Regions from separate parts of the Streptomyces viridosporus T7A genome, predicted to be linked through region 2. Evidence: riboswitches for the same ligand, from Rfam matches in the RefSeq annotation. Region 2 holds a riboswitch; each other region holds the start of a gene.
The links. A riboswitch is a leader RNA that binds a small molecule or an ion and turns the genes downstream of it on or off. The one in region 2 is predicted to bind cyclic di-AMP.
Positions count from the first base shown of each region.

Region 1: it holds a riboswitch for cyclic di-AMP, as region 2 does, so the genes downstream of both, CP969_RS32315 (M23 family metallopeptidase) here and CP969_RS18960 (M23 family metallopeptidase) in region 2, are expected to answer to the same signal.
Region 3: it holds a riboswitch for cyclic di-AMP, as region 2 does, so the genes downstream of both, CP969_RS28020 (M23 family metallopeptidase) here and CP969_RS18960 (M23 family metallopeptidase) in region 2, are expected to answer to the same signal.

Region 1 covers NZ_CP023700.1:7,078,914-7,084,983, forward strand. Annotated here, with positions in the region: gene CP969_RS32295 (helix-turn-helix domain-containing protein) at 1-599, shown strand, start outside; gene CP969_RS32300 (DUF6126 family protein) at 596-727, shown strand; gene CP969_RS32305 (tyrosine-protein phosphatase) at 740-1,537, opposite strand; gene CP969_RS32310 (alpha-galactosidase) at 1,719-3,827, shown strand; cyclic di-AMP (ydaO/yuaA leader) riboswitch at 4,102-4,264, shown strand; gene CP969_RS32315 (M23 family metallopeptidase) at 4,269-5,219, shown strand; gene CP969_RS32320 (SGNH/GDSL hydrolase family protein) at 5,426-6,070, shown strand, end outside.
Region 2 covers NZ_CP023700.1:4,095,248-4,101,317, forward strand. Annotated here, with positions in the region: gene CP969_RS18945 (hypothetical protein) at 1-405, shown strand, start outside; gene trmB (tRNA (guanosine(46)-N7)-methyltransferase TrmB) at 643-1,503, shown strand; gene CP969_RS18955 (PrsW family intramembrane metalloprotease) at 1,594-2,970, shown strand; gene CP969_RS18960 (M23 family metallopeptidase) at 3,110-4,141, opposite strand; cyclic di-AMP (ydaO/yuaA leader) riboswitch at 4,154-4,311, opposite strand; tRNA gene CP969_RS18965 (tRNA-Met) at 4,606-4,679, opposite strand; gene CP969_RS18970 (dihydrofolate reductase family protein) at 4,744-5,877, opposite strand.
Region 3 covers NZ_CP023700.1:6,070,122-6,076,191, forward strand. Annotated here, with positions in the region: gene CP969_RS28010 (M16 family metallopeptidase) at 1-174, shown strand, start outside; gene CP969_RS28015 (M16 family metallopeptidase) at 171-1,574, shown strand; cyclic di-AMP (ydaO/yuaA leader) riboswitch at 1,776-1,941, shown strand; gene CP969_RS28020 (M23 family metallopeptidase) at 1,954-2,727, shown strand; gene CP969_RS28025 (GntR family transcriptional regulator) at 2,947-3,651, shown strand; gene CP969_RS28030 (HPr family phosphocarrier protein) at 3,882-4,163, opposite strand; gene CP969_RS28040 (bifunctional acetate--CoA ligase family protein/GNAT family N-acetyltransferase) at 4,343-6,070, shown strand, end outside.

The DNA.
Region 1 (6,070 bases), 3.0 Mb from region 2:
CGGAGCCGCCGGCCGGCGAGCTCCCCGTGGTCGCGCCGCAGCTGCGCGCCCTGCGGCGGCGGGCCTCCCTGACGCTGGAGGCCGCCGCCCGCGACGCGGGTCTGTCGCCCGCGCACCTCTCCCGGCTGGAGACCGGGCAGCGCCAGCCCTCGCTCCCGATGCTGCTCTCCCTCGCCAGGACCTACGGTACGACGGTCTCCGAACTGCTCGGTGAGGCGGCGCCCGGCCGGGACGCCGTGGTGCGCGCCACCGACATGGAGCCCACGGCCGCGGGCGGTTGGACGTACTGGCAGGCCGGTGCCCCCGGGCGCGGCATGCAGGCCCTGCGGGTGCGCGTGCCGCACGGCTCCCAGGGCGACATCGTGCGCGTCCACCCCGGCGAGGAGTGGCTGTACGTCCTCAAGGGGCGGCTGCGGCTGCGCCTCGGGGACAGCCTGCACCGGCTCGGCCCGGGCGACAGCGCGCACTTCGACTCGCTGACCCCGCACCGCATCGCCGCCGTCGATCCCGACGGGGTCGACCTCCTGTTCGTCCACACCCTGCTGCAGAGTCCCACGGCCACGCTGTGCCTGGGCCCGACCCACGGAGAAGAGCCATGAACACCAAGAGGAAACTGGAGGAGAAATTCCCCCGCGCCCTGTGGGTGAGGCTCTTCGTCTACGTCGTGGTGTGCCACGGTCTCGGGGCCTTCCTCTACCTGCTGTTCAAGGTCGGCGCGCAGCAGTAGCGGGCGCCGGGCTCAGTCGAGCAGGCGCTCGCGCAGCCGCTCCCGGACCTCGGGGGTGATTCCGAGCGCCGTCTCCAGGTAGGGGTCCACACCGCCCCAGGTCTCCTCGACGGTCTCCAGCGCGGCCGACAGGTACTCCGCGCGCGCGTCGAACAGCGGGCTGAGCAGCTCCATGACCTCGGGGGAGTAGGCCGAGGCGGAACTGCTGCTGCGGCGCACCTTGTAGCGCCGGTGGGTGGCGTTGGACTTCAGGTAGTCGTCGAAGATCGCGTCCCGCTCCACGCCCAGCGCGAGCAGCGTCACCGCCACCGACAGGCCCGCCCGGTCCTTGCCCGCCGCGCAGTGCATCAGCACGGGGACGCTGTCCTCGGCGAGCGCGTGCAGCACCCGGGAGTGCTCGGCGGTGCGCTGCCGGATGGTCGTGCGGTAGGAGGCGATCATCCGGTTCGCGCCCTTGCCGTCCGCGAGGATCGAGCGCAGCTGGTCCAGGTCGCCGTCGCGCACCATCTTCCAGAACTCCGCGCCGTCGGCCGGGTCGCTCAGCGGCAGGTTCACGTTGCGCACGCCCGGCAGCTCGACGTCCGGCCCCTCCAGCTTCTGGTCGGCCGCGTTGCGGAAGTCGAAGATCGTGTGCAGCCCCAGGGAGGACAGGAAAGCGGCGTCCTCCTCGGTCGCGTGGGCGAGATGGCCGCTGCGGAACAGCACCCCGTGCCGCACCCGCCGGCCGTCCGCGGTCGGCAGTCCGCCGACGTCGCGGAAGTTGCGCACGCCGGCCAGCTCGGGCTCGGTCGACGGGACCTGCTGCGTCACGGAGGGCTCCTCCCACTCGGCGCCGCCGGCGAGGCTCGTCGACGGGCGTCCCCCGACGATACGACACGGCCGCCCGGACCAATGAGGTGTCCACGGGCATTGCCGGTGGCGCCGGCGACCTCGATGATGTCGGTATCCGGTCGTGTCCGTGCGAGTCCGTGCGAGTCCGTGGGGGGAAGCGGTGCCGGAGGTGTCGGAGGACGGTCGTACGTGGCTCCTGTCGGGGCCGACGAGCAGCTACGCGCTCCACCTGACGGACCGCGACGAGCTGGTGCACCTGCACTGGGGCCCGCGGATCGCGCTCGCCGACGCCCGGGCCCTGGCCCGGCGCCCGCTGCCGGACCACCGGCCGTTCGAGTCCCCGCTGGACGGACGCGAGGAGTACCCCGTCGAAGGCGGCCCCCGCTTCGTCCGCCCCGCCCTGTCCGTGCGCACGCGCGAGCGGCGCGGCACCGAGTGGACCTTCGCGGGCCACGAGAGCGACGACGGCGAGCTCCGGCTCCGCTTCCGCGACGGCGGGCTGACCGTGACCCTGCACTACCGGATGCGCGACGACGTGGTCGAGCGCTGGGTGACCCTCGACAACCGGGGGCCGGCCGTCGAGGTGCTGCGCGCCGACTCCGCCGTCTGGACCCTGCCCGACCGCGCGCACTGGCGGCTGTCCCGGCTGCACGGCCGCTGGGCGGCGGAGTCCCGGCTGATCCGCTCCCCGCTCGACCACGGCGAGGTGGTCCTCGGCAGCCGCCGCGGCCACACCGGACACCAGCACCTGCCGTGGGTCGCGCTCGACACCGACGCCACCGAGGAGCGCGGCGAGGTCCACGGCTGCGCCCTCGGCTGGTCGGGCTCCTGGCGGATCGCGGTCGCCCGGCTCCCCGACGCACGCGTGCAGATCACCGGCGGCGCGGGGCACGACGACTCGGGCCTGCTGATGCTGGGCACCGGCGAGACCCACGTCACCCCGGTCTTCGCCGCTCTGTGGAGCGACGGCGGCTTCGGCGGCGCCAGCCGCGCCTGGCACGCCTACCAGCGGGCGCACGTGATCCCGGACCCGGACCGGGACCGGCCCGTGCTGTTCAACTCCTGGGAGGCCACCGGGTTCGACATCTCCGAGGAGCAGCAGCGGGCGCTCGCGGCACGGGCCGCCGCGATGGGCGTCGAGCTGTTCGTGGTCGACGACGGCTGGTTCGGGGCCCGTACGGGCGACCGGGCCGGACTCGGCGACTGGACGCCCAACCCCGACCGCTTCCCCGGCGGTCTGAAACCGCTCGCCGACCATGTGCACGGGCTGGGCATGCGGTTCGGCATCTGGGTCGAGCCGGAGATGGTCAACCCGGACAGCGACCTGTACCGCGCCCACCCGGACTGGGTGCAGTTCCAGCCCGGGCGCACCCGTACGGAGTTCCGCAACCAGCTCGTCCTCAACCTCGCCCGCACCGACGTGCAGGAGTACCTCTGGGAACAGCTCGACGGGCTGCTCGCCGGCGCCCCGATCGACTACGTGAAGTGGGACTTCAACCGCTGCTTCACCGACGCGGGCTGGCCCGGCGACCCGTATCCGCAGCGGCTGTGGACCGAGCACGTGCACGCCCTGTACACCCTGCTGGACCGGTTGCGGGCGGCCCACCCGGGCGTGGCCTTCGAGTCCTGCTCGGGCGGCGGCGGGCGGATCGACCTCGGCATCCTCCGCCGCGTCGACCAGGTGTGGACCTCGGACAACACCGACCCGCTCGACCGGCTCGCGATCCAGCACGGCTTCAGCCAGATCCACCCGGCGCGGGTCATGGCCGCCTGGGTCACCGACAGCCCGAACACCATGCTGAACGGGCGGACCAGCTCCCTGCGCCTCCGGTTCGTCAGCGCCATGGCCGGGGTGCTCGGGATCGGCGGCGACCTCATGCGCTGGAGCGAGGAGGAACGGGCCGAGGCGCGGGCGTGGGTCGCGCTCTACAAGGAGATCCGGCCCGTCGTCCAGCGCGGCGACCTGTACCGGCTGCGCGCCCCGGAGGGCGGGCTGAGCGCGGTGCAGTACGTCCTCGGTGACGAGACCGTCGTCCTCGCCTGCCTCCAGGCGCAGCACTACGGGGAGCCCGTCCCCGCGCTCCGGCTGCGGGGTCTCGACGCGTCATCGGTGTACGCGTGCCGGGAAACCGGCGAGGAGCACCGGGGCGCCGTGCTGCTGCACCACGGTCTGCGCACCGGTCTGCGCGGCGATCTGGACGCCGCGGTGTTCCGGCTGCGCCGCCTGGAATCCGGCGATCAGGGCGATCTGCCCGATATATCCGTTTAGGGATAACGCGCCCTCATGTAAGGGAGGGTGGGGCCGGGGTGCGTGAGCATCGTCATACCCGTGACACGGTGTTGTCGCCATGCTCACGTAATACGGCGGAGCAGCAAGGGAATTCGGTGGGGGCCGGAATCCCGGTTGACGCTCGGTGACGTCTTTCCTGCCCGTGGATCACGGAAAAAGGGGTTCGGGACGAACCCCGCGCTTGTCCCGTTGCGCCGCAGTCGCTTACGTTCGCCACCGATCCGGACGGACGCCTAATCCTGCCGCCGCCCGGAGCCCGCACACACTGACCCGTGTACGGCAGGAGCGGGGGACCCACAGGCAAGACCGCCTGTCCCGGTCTCCGGAACAGGCTCGGGGTGAAGCCGCGTCACAGCGCGGCCGGACATCTCCAGTCCGAACCCGACAGCTCACCTCGTAGGCGCCGGAGAGGAATTCGTCATGCCCGCGAAGGGTAAGCACCGCCGCACCACGACCCAGCGTCTCGCCCGTTCCATCGCCGTCGCCGGAACCGGCGGCGCCGCGCTCGCCCTGCCGCTCCTCGGCGCCACCGGCGCGCACGCCGCCACGCCGCAGGCGGCCCCCGAGAAGGCCGTCCAGTCCCTTTCCGTCACCGGCCAGAAGGCCGCCGCGGAGAAGAGCGGCGAAACCCGCACGTACACCGTGAAGGCCGGCGACTACCTCGCCAGGATCGCCGAGAGCGAGGCCGTCGACGGCGGCTGGAAGCAGCTCTACGCGGACAACCGCGAGGCCGTCGGTGACGACCCCTCACTCATCCACCCCGGTCTGAAGCTCTCGATCGACGGCAAGGCCGCCGCCGCGCCGAAGAAGTCCTCCTCGCCGGACGCGTCCGCCTCCTCCGGTGCGTCGAAGTCCTCGTCGTCCGGGAAGTCCACCGCCCGCTCCTCGCAGTCCACCGAGTCCGCCCGGTCCGCCAAGACCGCCTCCGCGGACGCCGCGCCCGCCCAGCAGGCCGCGAGCGCCTCCGGTTACAGCTCCCCGGTCCCCGGCGGCGGCGTCGGCACCGGCTACAAGGTGTCGGGCAGCCTGTGGTCCAGCGGCTACCACACCGGCGTCGACTTCAGCATCCCCACCGGCACCTCCCTGAAGGCCGTCGGCGCGGGCACCGTGGTCTCCGCGGGCTGGGCCGGTGCGTACGGCAACCAGGTCGTCATCAAGCTCAACGACGGCTACTACGCCCAGTACGCCCACCTGTCCTCGCTGTCCGTCTCGGCCGGCCAGGCCGTGAGCGCCGGTCAGCAGGTCGGCCTCTCCGGCTCGACCGGCAACTCGACCGGCCCGCACCTGCACTTCGAGATCCGCACCTCGCCGAACTACGGCTCGGACGTGGACCCGGTCTCCTACCTCCGCTCGAAGGGCGTCGCCCTCTGACCCCCGCGAGACCGCCTGCCTGACACGCCGCCGAAGGCCGGACCCCGATCCCCGGGTCCGGTCTTCGGCGTATTCCCGGAGGCGCCGACTCTTCCGGAGTGGCTTATCTCACCGTCCGTCAACCCCTTCCTACGGTCGCGTAGGTCACATTCGAAGGTGAATCATGTGCTCCTGTGGCAGACGATTCGAAGAGTGACAACAAGACAGTGATCGGGTCGTACGTGGCGCTGGGGGACAGCTTCACCGAGGGGGTCGGCGACCCCGGACCCGACGGGTCGTTCGTCGGCTGGGCCGACCGGTTCGCCGTGCTCCTCGCCGACCGCCGGCCCGAAGGCGACTTCCGGTACACGAACCTCGCGGTGCGCGGCAAACTGCTGGACCAGATCATGGCGGACCAACTTCCCCGGGCCGTCGAACTCGCCCCCGACCTGGTCTCGTTCTGCGCGGGCGGCAACGACATCCTCCGCCCGGGCTCCGACCCGGACGAGGTGGCCGAGCGTTTCGAACGGGCGGTCGCCGCGCTCACGGCCGTGTCCGGCACGGTCATGGTGACGACCGGGTTCGACACCCGTGGCGTGCCCCTGCTCAAGCACCTGCGGGGCAAGATCGCCACCTACAACGGGCACGTGCGGGCCGTCGCCGACCGGTACGGCTGCCCCGTGCTCGACCTGTGGTCCCTCAGGAGCGTGCAGGACCGCAGGGCCTGGGACGCCGACCGGCTGCACCTGTCCCCCGAGGGGCACACACGCGTGGCGCTCCGCGCGGGCCTGACCCTCGGCCTGGAGGTCCCGGCCGACCCGGAACAGCCCTGGCCGCCCCTGCCGCCCCGCGGCACGCTCGAGGTCCGGCGG
Region 2 (6,070 bases):
TGGCTGGAGCGTTCCCGCCCCGGCGACAGCGACCCGACCTGGCTCGGCTTCTACGGCTACGACCGGTTCGCCGCCGACGCCGCGGAGTGCTACCGCGACCTCAAGGCGCCCCGCCAGGTCCGCCGCTTCACCGAGCAGGCGCTGTCGAAGCCGACGGAGGAGTTCGTGCGCTCGCACGGCCTGCGGCTGGTCGTCTCGGCGGTCGCCGAACTGGAGTCGGGCAACCTGGACGCGGCCTGCGAGCAGGGCGTCCGCGCGGTGGAGGTGGCGGGCCGCATCTCGTCGGCCCGCACCACCGAGTACGTCAAGGACCTCCTGCACCGTCTGGAGCCCTACGGCGACGAACCCCGTGTGGTCGAGCTGCGCGAGCGCGCCCGTCCGCTGCTGATGGCCCCGGCCGGCTGACCCCGCCCCGGCACGGCGCCCCGGGGGGCCGCCCCACGGGTGTGACGGCGGCACGGGCACGACGGGGCCGTCCCCCTCACGCACGGCACCGGCGGCGTCCGGGTCGGCCCCGACGCGGTACCGGCCCCGGCACGCGAGGGCCACGACCGGCGCGCGGCGCTCCGCGCGAGCCGGCGGAACCGGGGCGGTGACGGGCGCGGCGGCCGTCCGCCGCGCCCCCGTAAAATCGACAGCACTGTGTCTGACTTCGTGAACACCCCCGAAGCCCCGCACCCCGCGCACGCGCCCGGTGCGTCGATCCGCCGTACCCGGGCCAAGGGGGAGCCGCGGTTCCCGGACGGTCCGAAGGCCGATCCCGCCGGGTCGCACTTCGAGCGGCGCATCCGGAGCTTCCAGCCGCGCCGCAGCCGGGTGACCGCCGGACAGGCGGACGCGCTGCAGCGGCTGTGGCCCCGGTGGGGCTTCGACATCGACGGCCGGCACCGGCTCGACCTCGCGGAGTTCTTCGGCAACGGCAACCCGGTCGTCCTGGAGATCGGCTTCGGCATGGGCGAGGCCACCGCGCAGATGGCCGCAGCCGACCCGGCCACCAACATCCTCGCCGTCGACGTCCACACCCCCGGCCAGGGCAACCTCCTGAACCTGGCCGACCAGCAGGGCCTGACCAACGTCCGCGTCGGCAACGGCGACGCGATCATCCTCCTGCGCGAGATGCTCGCCCCCGACTCCCTCGACGGACTGCGCGTCTACTTCCCCGACCCGTGGCCCAAGAAGCGGCACCACAAGCGGCGGCTGATCCAGCCCGCGTTCCTCTCCCTGGCGGCGACCCGCCTCAAGCCGGGCGCGGTGCTGCACTGCGCCACCGACTGGGAGCCGTACGCCGAGCAGATGCTCGAGGTGCTGACGGCCCACCCCGCCTTCGCGAACACCCGGGCCGACGGCGGTTTCGCGCCGCGTCCCGCGTTCCGGCCGCTGACCCGTTTCGAGGGTCAGGGACTGGACAAGGGTCATGTCGTGAACGACCTGCTCTTCCGTCGCGTACAGCACGACGACCGACCCGGAACAGACCAGCCCGCCCAGCCCTCCACCGGCGCCTGAGCCCACCGCGCGCTCCTGCGGCCGGCGCCCCGTCCCGTTAGGGTCCCTTCCGTGGCCAGCAGCCCTCCCCGTCCGGGGTGTCCCGCAGCGGTGCCCCAGCCCGGCGTGCCCCCGCGACCCGACGGTGCGCTCCGGCACGCGCACTGGTGGCAGCGGCCCTGGGTGCGCTACGGAGCGCTGGTCGCCCTGCTCGCGCTGTCGGGGCTGGTCATCCTCGCGCTGGTGCGCGAGCAGACCGGTACGGAGGGGTTCCTGGTCGGGCTGGGGCTCGCGGTGCTTCCCGTGCCGCTGCTCCTGGCCGCCTTCCGGTGGCTGGACCGGGTGGAGCCGGGCCCCTGGCAGAACCTGCTGTTCTCCTTCGCCTGGGGGGCCTGCGCGGCGGCGCTCATGGCGATCGTGGCCAACAGCTTCGCCACGCAGTGGATAGCGACGGCCACGGCCGACCCGTCGAGCGCGGACACGCTCGGCGCGACCGTCATAGCGCCCGTCGTGGAGGAGACCGTCAAGGCCGCCGCCGTGCTGCTGGTCTTCCTCTTCCGCAGACGCGACTTCACCGGGCTCCTCGACGGCGTGGTGATAGCCGGGGTCACCGCCACCGGGTTCGCGTTCACCGAGAACATCCTCTACCTCGGCACCGCCTTCGGCACCGACCGGCTGACCGGTGACAGCGGCCTCGCCTCGGTCACCGCGGCGACCTTCTTCGTCCGCATCGTCATGTCGCCGTTCGCGCACCCGCTGTTCACCGTGCTCACCGGCATCGGGTTCGGGATCTCCGCGCTCTGCGCGCAGCGGCAGCGGGTCCGCCGGGTGCTGCTGCCGCTGTGCGGACTGCTGCTCGCGATGGGCATGCACGCGCTGTGGAACGGGTCCTCGGCGCTGGGCGACCACGGGTTCTTCGTCGTGTACCTGGTGTTCATGGTGCCGGCGTTCGGCGTGCTGACCTGGCTGGTGGTGTGGACGCGGCAGCGCGAACTGCGGACGGTGCGGGCGGAGCTGCCCGCGTACGCCGTGGCCGGCTGGCTGAGGCCGATGGAGCCGTTCGCCCTGGGCTCGATGTGCGCCCGGCGCGTCGCCCGGCGGTACGCGCGCCGGCACGGGGGGAGGGCCGCGGCACGGGCGGTGGCGCAGTACGAGGCGTACGCGACCTCGCTGGCGTTCCTGCGGCACCGGGGGCGGCTCGGCCGGGCGGGGCCGGACTTCACCGTACGGGAGCGGGAACTGCTGGGAGAGCTGTGGCACCGCCGGGAGGCGGCCCGTCCGGCGCTGGACCACGCGGCCCGCGCCACCGCGCCACCGGTCCCGGCCGCCTTCGCGCCGTGGCCGGCGTACGGGGGCCACGGGCCCTACGGGGGCCACGTACCCCACGGGTTCCAGGGGGCTCAGGGGATGCGGGGGAGCCACAGGTACGGGCCGCCGCCGCAGGCGCACCCGTACTCCGCGTACCCGCCGAACCCCTACCGGTCCTGAGCCGCCGGGCGGCGGGCCGCGGGACGCACGGGCCGTCGGCACCGCGCGCGGGGGCAGGCCGCGCACGCGACCGGCAGCCCTGACGTCGGGGGGTCGCCGTCGGGACTGCCGGGGTGCGGGGAGCTGGGAGCTGCGGTTCCTAGGGGTTGAGGCCCTTGCTGCGCAGCCACGCCAGCGGGTCGATGCCCGAGGAGGAGCCGCCGGAGTGGACCTCCAGGTGGAGGTGGGCCCCGGTGGAGTTGCCGGTGGAGCCGACGCGGCCGATCACGTCGCCGGTGGTGACCTGCTGGCCGACGCTGACGTTGATCGAGGACTGGTGGGCGTACCAGATCTCGGTGCCGTCGTCGAGGGTCAGCACGGTCTTGTAGCCGTAGGAGCCGTCCCAGCCGGCGAAGGTGATCGTGCCGGTGTGGACCGCCTTGATCAGCGTGCCCGAGGGAGCGGCGAAGTCGAGGCCGGTGTGGTAGCCGGAGGACCAGTAGGCGCCGGCCTGACCGAAGGTCGAGCTGAGGGTGTACGAGGAGGTCGGCAGCGCGTACTGCTTGGCGAGCGCGGCGAGGCGCTCGGCCTCGGCCTTCTCCCGGGCCTCCTCCTCCGCCTTCTTCTTCGCGGCGGCGGCCTCGGCCTTGGCCTCCTTCTCCGCCTTGGCGGCGGCCTCGGCGGCCTCCTTCTCGGCGGCGGCGAGGGCCTCGGCCGCGGCCTTGCTCTCGGCCTGGTCCTGCTGCTGCTCGACCTGCGCCATGATCCGGGCGCGCAGCGCCTCACCGGCGCCGGCGGTGCCCTGCTCGGTGTCGGCGGCGGTCATGCCGATGCTGCTGAGCGGAGTGGCGGAACCGGCGGGCTCTTCCTCGTCGGAGATGAGGGAACCCACGTTGGGGAGGTCGGGCACGGAGATCGAGACCGGCGGCTTGCCGGTCTGAGCGCTGGCCATGCCGCCCGCGCCCACCGCGGCGATGACGCCGACGCCCAGGACGGTGGAGCTGCGGGCGAGTCCTCCGCCGCGCTGCTTGCTGACGCGGTGCCGGCCGCGGACCGGGCGGATGGACTCCGCGGTGGGGTTCCACTCCTCGAAGGGGCCCTCGTCGTCGGGGACGCGGCCGTAGCCGAAGGTTTCGCCGTCGCGTTGGCTCGGCATGAAGGGGGCCTCGGGAGCGGGCCGGTTGGACGCCACGTGGGCGTACTCCTTTCCTTCCTCCACCGCCTACCGGGTTAGCTGACGGGTTCGGAGCAGGAAGGTCTCCTACGCGCGTATACGAGCCGTGCTTCCACGGCGGCATCCACGCGATTCACCCCATGGTGGTGGTTCCCCGGTTCCCTTGCGGGATTCGGCGCGTGCGCACGGAGCCGACTTCTGTGACGGCTGGGACGACCGCGCTGCGTTATCGAACGTTAATAGACGCGAGGGCCGGATTCCAAGCCGTTCCTCTTGATCATTCACGGTTCCCGCTGGGACTTAACCGTCAGGAGCAGGCGAAAACGGGCGAGTTGACCGCCTCTCAGGCCTCCATGATCTTCTGACGGTTCGTCAGTCGTTATGCGCAGCGGGGCGGACCGGTCACCTTCGGTGACGGGATCCGCGCACGGGAAAACACCGAGGGCCGGAACCCTTTTCGGATTCCGGCCCTCGGCCTTCAGTAGCGGGGACAGGATTTGAACCTGCGACCTCTGGGTTATGAGCCCAGCGAGCTACCGAGCTGCTCCACCCCGCGTCGGTATGACACCAGTGTACGCCATGCGCGGGACACGCAGCACACCCCTTTCCCCCGCCCCTCCTCAGCGGCCGATCAGGTGGCCGTTCGGCGCCTGGGCCCGCTCCTCGTGCTCCGGCAGGACGACGACGGTGGCGCCCCCGTCCACCAGCACCCCGCTGCCGTCGGCGCCCGGCACGAAGGTGTCCGGCTCGCGCCAGGCCGTGACCACCCGCCGTATCCCCGCGTCCAGGATCAGCCGGGCGCAAGGCGCCGGCCGGGACGCGCGCCGGGCGCAGGGCTCCAGGCTGGAGTACACGGTGGCGGTCGCGAGCCGGGGGTCCGTGGGATCGGTCTTGGCGAGCGCCGCCTCCTCCGCGTGCACCACCGGGTCCCCGCCCTCCCGGGAGTGGCCCCGCGCCAGCTCCGTACCGTCGGCCGCGACCACCACCGCGCCCACGCTGAACGCCGTCCCGGACGGCGGGCACCGCTCCGCGAGGTCGCAGGCGAGGGCCAGCCAGTGGTGGTCGGCGGCGGAGGGCAGCGCACCGGTGCCGGGCGCGGTGGGCCCGTAGCGCATCAGGACGACGTCGCCGACGGCCCGGGTCTCCAGCAGCCGCAGCCGGCCGCCCTGGTAGGAGCCGGGGCCGAAGAGGCGGGGGGCGTCCGGGTCGCCGACGAAGAGCGGGGCGAGGACCAGCTGGAGCTCGTCGGCGAGGCCCTGGGTGAGGAGCTGGGTGTGGACCAGGCCGCCGCCCTCGACCATGAGCCGCCGGACCCCGCGCACGGCGTGCAGGTGCTCCAGCAGCCGGCGCCAGTCGAGCTCGGGACCGAGCGGGACGACGTCGGCCGCGAGGCCGTGGGCACGGGCCCGCTCGGCGCCCCGGTCGGTCGTGTAGAGGACCTTCTCGCCGCCGGTGTGCCAGAACCGCGCCGCCGGGTCCAGGTCGCCGGAGCCGCTGACGGTGACCTTGAGCGGGTACTCCGGCCGGCCCCGGGCGACCCGGTCGGCCCGCCGCTCGGGCGAGTTGACCAGCAGGCGCGGGTTGTCGGCGCGGATCGTGCCGGCGCCGACCAGGATCGCGTCCACCGACGCCCGCACCTCGTCGACCCGGTCGAAGTCGGCCGGGCCGGACAGCAGCAGCCGCTCGGGGCCGGTGTCGTCCAGGTAGCCGTCCAGGGAGACGGCGGCGGACAGCAGGACGTAGGGGTGGGGCATCGGCGCACTCTCCTGGCGAGGACGGCGGACGGGGGCCCGGCCCGTGCGGAGCCGTCCGGGCCGGGTCTGACCACAAGCCTGCACGACGCACGACGCACGGCGGGCCGGGGACCGCGCGCAGGTCGGGCGCCACCGCACCCGGCGGCGGCCGGGGCGACGCCGCACGGGAGCAGCCGGGGCCGGGGCGACGCCG
Region 3 (6,070 bases), 2.0 Mb from region 2:
GTCCGGCGCGTCCTGGAGGTGACGGCGGAGGAGGTGCAGGAGGTCGCCAAGGCCCGCCTGCGCCCCGACAACCGCGCGGTGCTCGTCTACGAGCCCGTCGCCCCCGAGGCGCAGGACGCAGAGGAAGCCGCCGCAGTCGCCGGCACCGACGAGACCGAGGAGACGGCGAAGTGACCGAGCTCGCCACGATGGACTTCCACCCCCGGCCGCAGGCGGGCGAGGCCAGGCCCTGGGCCTTCCCGGCCCCCGAGCGCGGCGCGCTCGACAACGGCCTGACCGTCCTGCGCTGCCACCGCCCGGGCCAGCAGGTCGTCGCCGTCGAGGTGCTCCTCGACGCTCCGCTCGAGGCCGAGCCGACCGGACTCGACGGTGTCGCCACGGTCATGGCGCGGGCCTTCTCCGAGGGCACCGACAAGCACTCCGCCGAGGAGTTCGCCGCCGAACTGGAGCGCTGCGGCGCCACCCTGGACGCGCACGCCGACCATCCCGGCGTCCGGCTGAGCCTGGAGGTCCCCGCCTCGCGGCTCGCCAAGGGGCTCGGGCTGGTCGCCGACGCCCTGCGGGCGCCCGCGTTCGCCGACAGCGAGGTCGAGCGGCTGGTCCGCAACCGCCTCGACGAGATCCCGCACGAGCTGGCCAACCCCGCCCGCCGGGCCGCCAAGGAACTCTCCAAGGAGCTGTTCCCGGCGAGTTCGCGCATGTCGCGCCCGCGCCAGGGCACCGAGGAGACGGTCGCCGGCATCGACTCCGCGGCCGTGCGCGCCTTCTACGAGAAGCACGTCCGGCCCGCCACGGCGACCGCGGTGGTCGTCGGCGACTTCACCGGGATCGACCTGGACGCGCTGCTCGGTGACACGCTCGGAGCCTGGACGGGCTCCCCGGCCCGGCCCCGGCCCGTTCCGCCGGTGGTCGCGGACGACACCGGCCGGGTCGTGATCGTGGACCGTCCGGGCGCCGTCCAGACGCAGTTGCTGATCGGCCGGGTCGGTCCGGACCGGCACGACCGCGTGTGGCCCGCACAGGTGCTCGGCACGTACTGCCTCGGCGGCACCCTCACCTCCCGCCTGGACCGCGTCCTGCGCGAGGAGAAGGGCTACACCTACGGCGTCCGGGCCTTCGGGCAGGTCCTCCGGTCCACCGCACCCTCCTCCTCCGGAGGGGCCGCCGGCGCCGCGATGCTCGCCATCAGCGGCTCCGTCGACACGCCGAACACCGGGCCCGCCCTGCAGGACCTGTGGACGGTGCTGCGCACGCTCGCCGCGGAGGGACTCACCGACGAGGAGCGGGACGTCGCCGTGCAGAACCTGGTGGGCGTGGCACCGCTCAAGTACGAGACCGCCGCGGCCGTCGCGAGCACCCTGGCCGACCAGGTCGAGCAGCAGCTGCCCGACGACTACCAGGCCGAGCTGTACCGGCAGCTCGCCGCGACCGGCACCGTGGAGGCGACCGCCGCGGTCGTCAACGCCTTCCCGGTGGACCGTCTGGTGACCGTCCTCGTCGGCGACGCGGCGCAGATCAGGACGTCCGTGGAGGCCCTCGGGATCGGTGACGTCGCCGTGGTGACGGCCGAGTAGGCGGCCGCGGAGGACGCGCACGCGCGGGGCCCTGGTGACCCACGGGTCACCAGGGCCCCCTTATGCCCGAATTGGGGTGGAGGTTGCCCATCTGCCCTGTGGGATGCGCTACAAAACCCGGGTTCCGGTTGGGAATTGAAAGCCCGCCCGCTTAGCGTCTTCCGGGCTGTTCGTCGGGCAGTGCGCCGCACCCGCGGCACCGGGCAGCCATCGCCGAATCCCCTGCGGCGCGAGCCGGGGGGAGCCGGGGACCCGCATGCAGTCCCTGGGGTGAATCGGACGCCCGCGCGTGTCGCGAGGGGGTCCGTAGGAGACCTTCCTGCTCCGAACCCGTCAGCTAACCCGGTAGGCGAGAGGGAAGGAAAGGACCAGCCTGCACATGGCGTTCACCCGCGCCACCGGGAAGCACCGTCGTCCCCGCCGGATCGAGCGCGGCACCGCCCGCGCGGCGGGCGTCGCGGCCCTCACCACCACCGGCGTCGTCGGCTCCTTCGCGGCCCCCGCGCTCGCCGCCGAACCCGCCGCCGCGCAGACCGGCCTCACCCCCGTCATCACCCTGGGCGACGAGGTCGCCGCCCAGGTCGACGCCCAGGCGGCCGCCCAGCACGAGGCCGCCCGGGAGGCCGCCGAGACCGCCGCGCGGAAGGCGGCCGAGGAGGCCGCGCGCGAGAAGGCGGCCGAGGCGGCCGAGGAGGCCCGCGCGGAGGAGGAGCGCGCCGCGCGGGAGGCCGAGCGCGCACGCCTCAACACCTTCGTCTCCCCGATCCCCGGCTCCTACGTCTCGACCGGCTACAAGAGCGGTGGCGCCGTCTGGTCCTCCGGCAGCCACACGGGCGTCGACTTCCACGCCGCGAGCGGCACCCCCGTCCAGTCGGTCGGCATGGGCACCGTCGTGGAGGCCGGCTGGGGCGGCGCGTACGGCAACCAGGTCGTCATCAAGATGCACGACGGCACGTACACCCAGTACGGTCACCTGTCGTCCATCGGGGTCTCGGTGGGACAGCAGGTCACCGCGGGGCAGCGGATCGGCCTGTCCGGCGCCACCGGCAACGTCACGGGCGCGCACCTGCACTTCGAGGCCCGTACCGGCGCCGAGTACGGATCCGACCTGGACCCCGTCGCCTACCTCCGCGCGCACGGCGTGAACCTCTGACGCGCGTCCGCCTCCGGCACGGAGTGCGCCCCCGCTTCCCGGCCCCGGCTTCCGAGCCGGGGCTTTCGGCGTCGCTAGGGAAGGGGCGACCGAAAAACAAGCATGGATTCCGGCCCGGCATCGGAAATTCCCGCCGACTGCAATAGAGTCACGTGCAATGGAGTCACGGAACGCACGTCAATCGTCGGCGTGTCACGGGAATTGATCCGGAGGTCGGTCATGCGCATTCCCGCGCACTCGGTGTGCACGGCGATCCGGGACGACATCGTCGCGGGTGTCCTCGGGCGCGGCAGCCGGCTCACGGAGGAAGTGCTCGCCCGCCGTTACGGCGTCTCCCGCGTCCCCGTCCGGGAGGCCCTGCGCACGCTGGAGGCCGAGGGCTTCGTGGTGACCCGGCGGCACGCGGGCGCGTGCGTCGCGGAGCCCACCGAGCAGGAGGCCGCCGACCTGCTGGAGATGCGCCTGCTCCTCGAGCCGCTCGGCGCCCTCCGCGCGGCCCAGCGCCGCACCGGGGCCCACGTGAAGGTGCTGCGCGGTCTGGTCCGCCTGGGGCAGGAGCGCGCCCGCCGGGGCGCCGGCGACGACCTGCGCTCCCTGGGCGGCTGGTTCCACGAGACGCTCGCCCAGGCCTCCGGCAGCCCGGCGCTGGCCTCGACGCTGACCCAACTGCGGCACAAGATCGCCTGGCTGTACGCCGTCGAGGGACCCGCCGACCCGGTGGAGCACTGGACGGAGCACGGCGCGATCGCGGACGCCGTGGCACGCGGCGACGGCGAGCGCGCGCGGGCCGTCACGGCGCTGCACGCCGAGCGCGCGACCGCCGCGCACCGCCTGCGCTCCGCCTCCGGCGCCGACCGGACGGACCGCGCGGAGCGTGTGAGGAACTCGCAACATCCCGTAAACACGCCGAGCCTGCGCGCTTAACACAAAGGCCGTATAAAAAGAGAAGGAATCGGCGAGGGATTTGTTCCGCTGCCCTTTTCCGAGGGTGCGGAGAATGCGCGGCCACCTCTCCCGCGGCCGTGCCCTCCGGGGTTTCCGAATGCCCGTGAAGAAAAGCGGAGGCGGAAACGGGGCCGCCGGTCCGGAAGGGAAACGACGGAGCCGCGCCGCCCGGAACGGACGACGCGGCTCCGCCGCTGTCGGGCACTCGCTCAGACGGTCTCGGGGAGTTCCTCGAGACCCTCGGCGACCAGCTTCGCCAGACGGTCCAGGGCGGCGTCCGCGCCCTCCGCCTCGGAAGCCAGGACGATCTCCTCGCCGCCCTGGGCGCCCAGGCCCAGAACGGCCAGCATGGAGGCGGCGTTGACGGGGTCGCCCCCGGCCTTGGCGATCGTCACCGGGACGCCTGCGGCCGTGGCGGCCCGGACGAAGATGGAGGCGGGGCGGGCGTGGAGGCCCTCGGCCCAGCCGACGTTGACGCGGCGCTCAGCCATGTGTTGCTGCCCTTCAGTTTTCAAGGTTGTCTAGACCAGTTTCCCATACCGTGAAGCATGCCGGGAGTGGCACCTGCTCCCGCTCCCGGGTGGGTTCCGGACCGCGGCCTCGGTCCGGTGCGTCGCCCTCCACAGACTGCCTCGCGCCGTTGCCGTGCGCGAGCCGTACTCTGGGGCCCATGCAGACCACGTCGGACCGGCACGAGTACCCCGCCCACTGGGAGGCCGACGTGGTGCTGCGCGACGGCGGCACCGCGCGCATCCGCCCCATCACCGTCGATGACGCCGAGCGCCTGGTCAGCTTCTACGAGCAGGTGTCGGACGAGTCGAAGTACTACCGCTTCTTCGCGCCCTACCCGCGTCTGTCCGCCAAGGACGTCCACCGCTTCACGCACCACGACTTCGTGGACCGGGTGGGACTCGCCGCCACCGTGGGCGGCGAGTTCATCGCCACCGTACGCTACGACCGGATCGGCGCCGACGGGGCGCCCGCCTCCGCGTCGGCCGACGAGGCCGAGGTCGCCTTCCTCGTGCAGGACGCCCACCAGGGCCGGGGCGTCGCCTCCGCCCTGCTCGAACACATCGGCGCCGTCGCGCGGGAGCGCGGCATCCGCCGGTTCGCCGCCGAGGTGCTGCCCGCCAACACCAAGATGATCAAGGTGTTCACCGACGCCGGGTACACCCAGAAGCGCAGCTTCGAGGACGGCGTCGTCCGCCTGGAGCTCGACCTCGAACCCACCGACCGCTCCCTGGCCGTGCAGTACGCGCGCGAGCAGCGCGCCGAGGCGCGCTCCGTGCAGCGGCTGCTCGCCCCCGGGGCGGTGGCCGTCATCGGCGCCGGCCGCACCCCCGGCGGCGTGGGACGCAGCATCCTCGACAACATCCGGGACGCCGGGTTCACCGGCCGCCTGTACGCCGTGAACGGGGCCCTGCCGGAAGGGCGGAAGGAGCTCGACGGGGTGCCCGCCTTCCGCTCGGTGCGCCAGGTCGACGGCCCCGTCGACCTGGCGGTCGTCGCGGTGCCCGCCGAGCGCGTCCCCGAGGTGGTCGCCGAGTGCGGCGAGCACGGCGTGCAGGGGCTCGTGGTCGTCTCCGCCGGCTACGCCGAGTCCGGCCCCGACGGCCGGGAACGCCAGCGCGCCCTGGTGCGGCAGGCGCGCACGTACGGCATGCGGATCATCGGTCCGAACTCCTTCGGCGTCGTCAACACGTCCCCCGACGTACGGCTGAACGCCTCGCTCGCCCCCGAGATGCCCCGCCCCGGCCGGATCGGGCTGTTCGCCCAGTCCGGCGCCATCGGCGTCGCCCTGCTGTCGCGCCTGCACCGGCGCGGCGGAGGCGTCACCGGCGTCACGGGCGTGTCCACTTTCGTGTCGTCCGGCAACCGCGCCGACGTCTCCGGCAACGACCTCCTGCAGTACTGGTACGAGGACCCCGACACCGACGTCGTCCTCATGTACCTGGAGTCCATCGGAAACCCCCGCAAGTTCACCCGCCTCGCCCGCCGGACCGCGGCGGCGAAGCCCCTGGTCGTGGTCCAGGGCGCACGCCACGGAGCCGGGCCGCGGGGGCACGCGGTACGGGCGACCCGGCTGCCGCACGCGACGGTGTCCGCGCTGCTACGGCAGGCCGGGGTGATCCGGGTGGACACCATCACCGAACTGGTCGACGCGGGCCTGCTGCTCGCCCGCCAGCCCCTGCCGGCCGGACCCCGGGTGGCGATCCTCGGCAACTCCGAGTCCCTGGGCCTGCTCACCCACGACGCCTGCCTCGCCGAGGGACTGCGTCCGCACCGCCCGCTGGACCTCACCACCGCAGCCTCGGCGGCGGACTTCCACGCCGCGCTGTCCCGGGCGCTGGCCGACGACACCTGTGACGCGGTGGTCGTGACCGCGATCCCGGCGGTG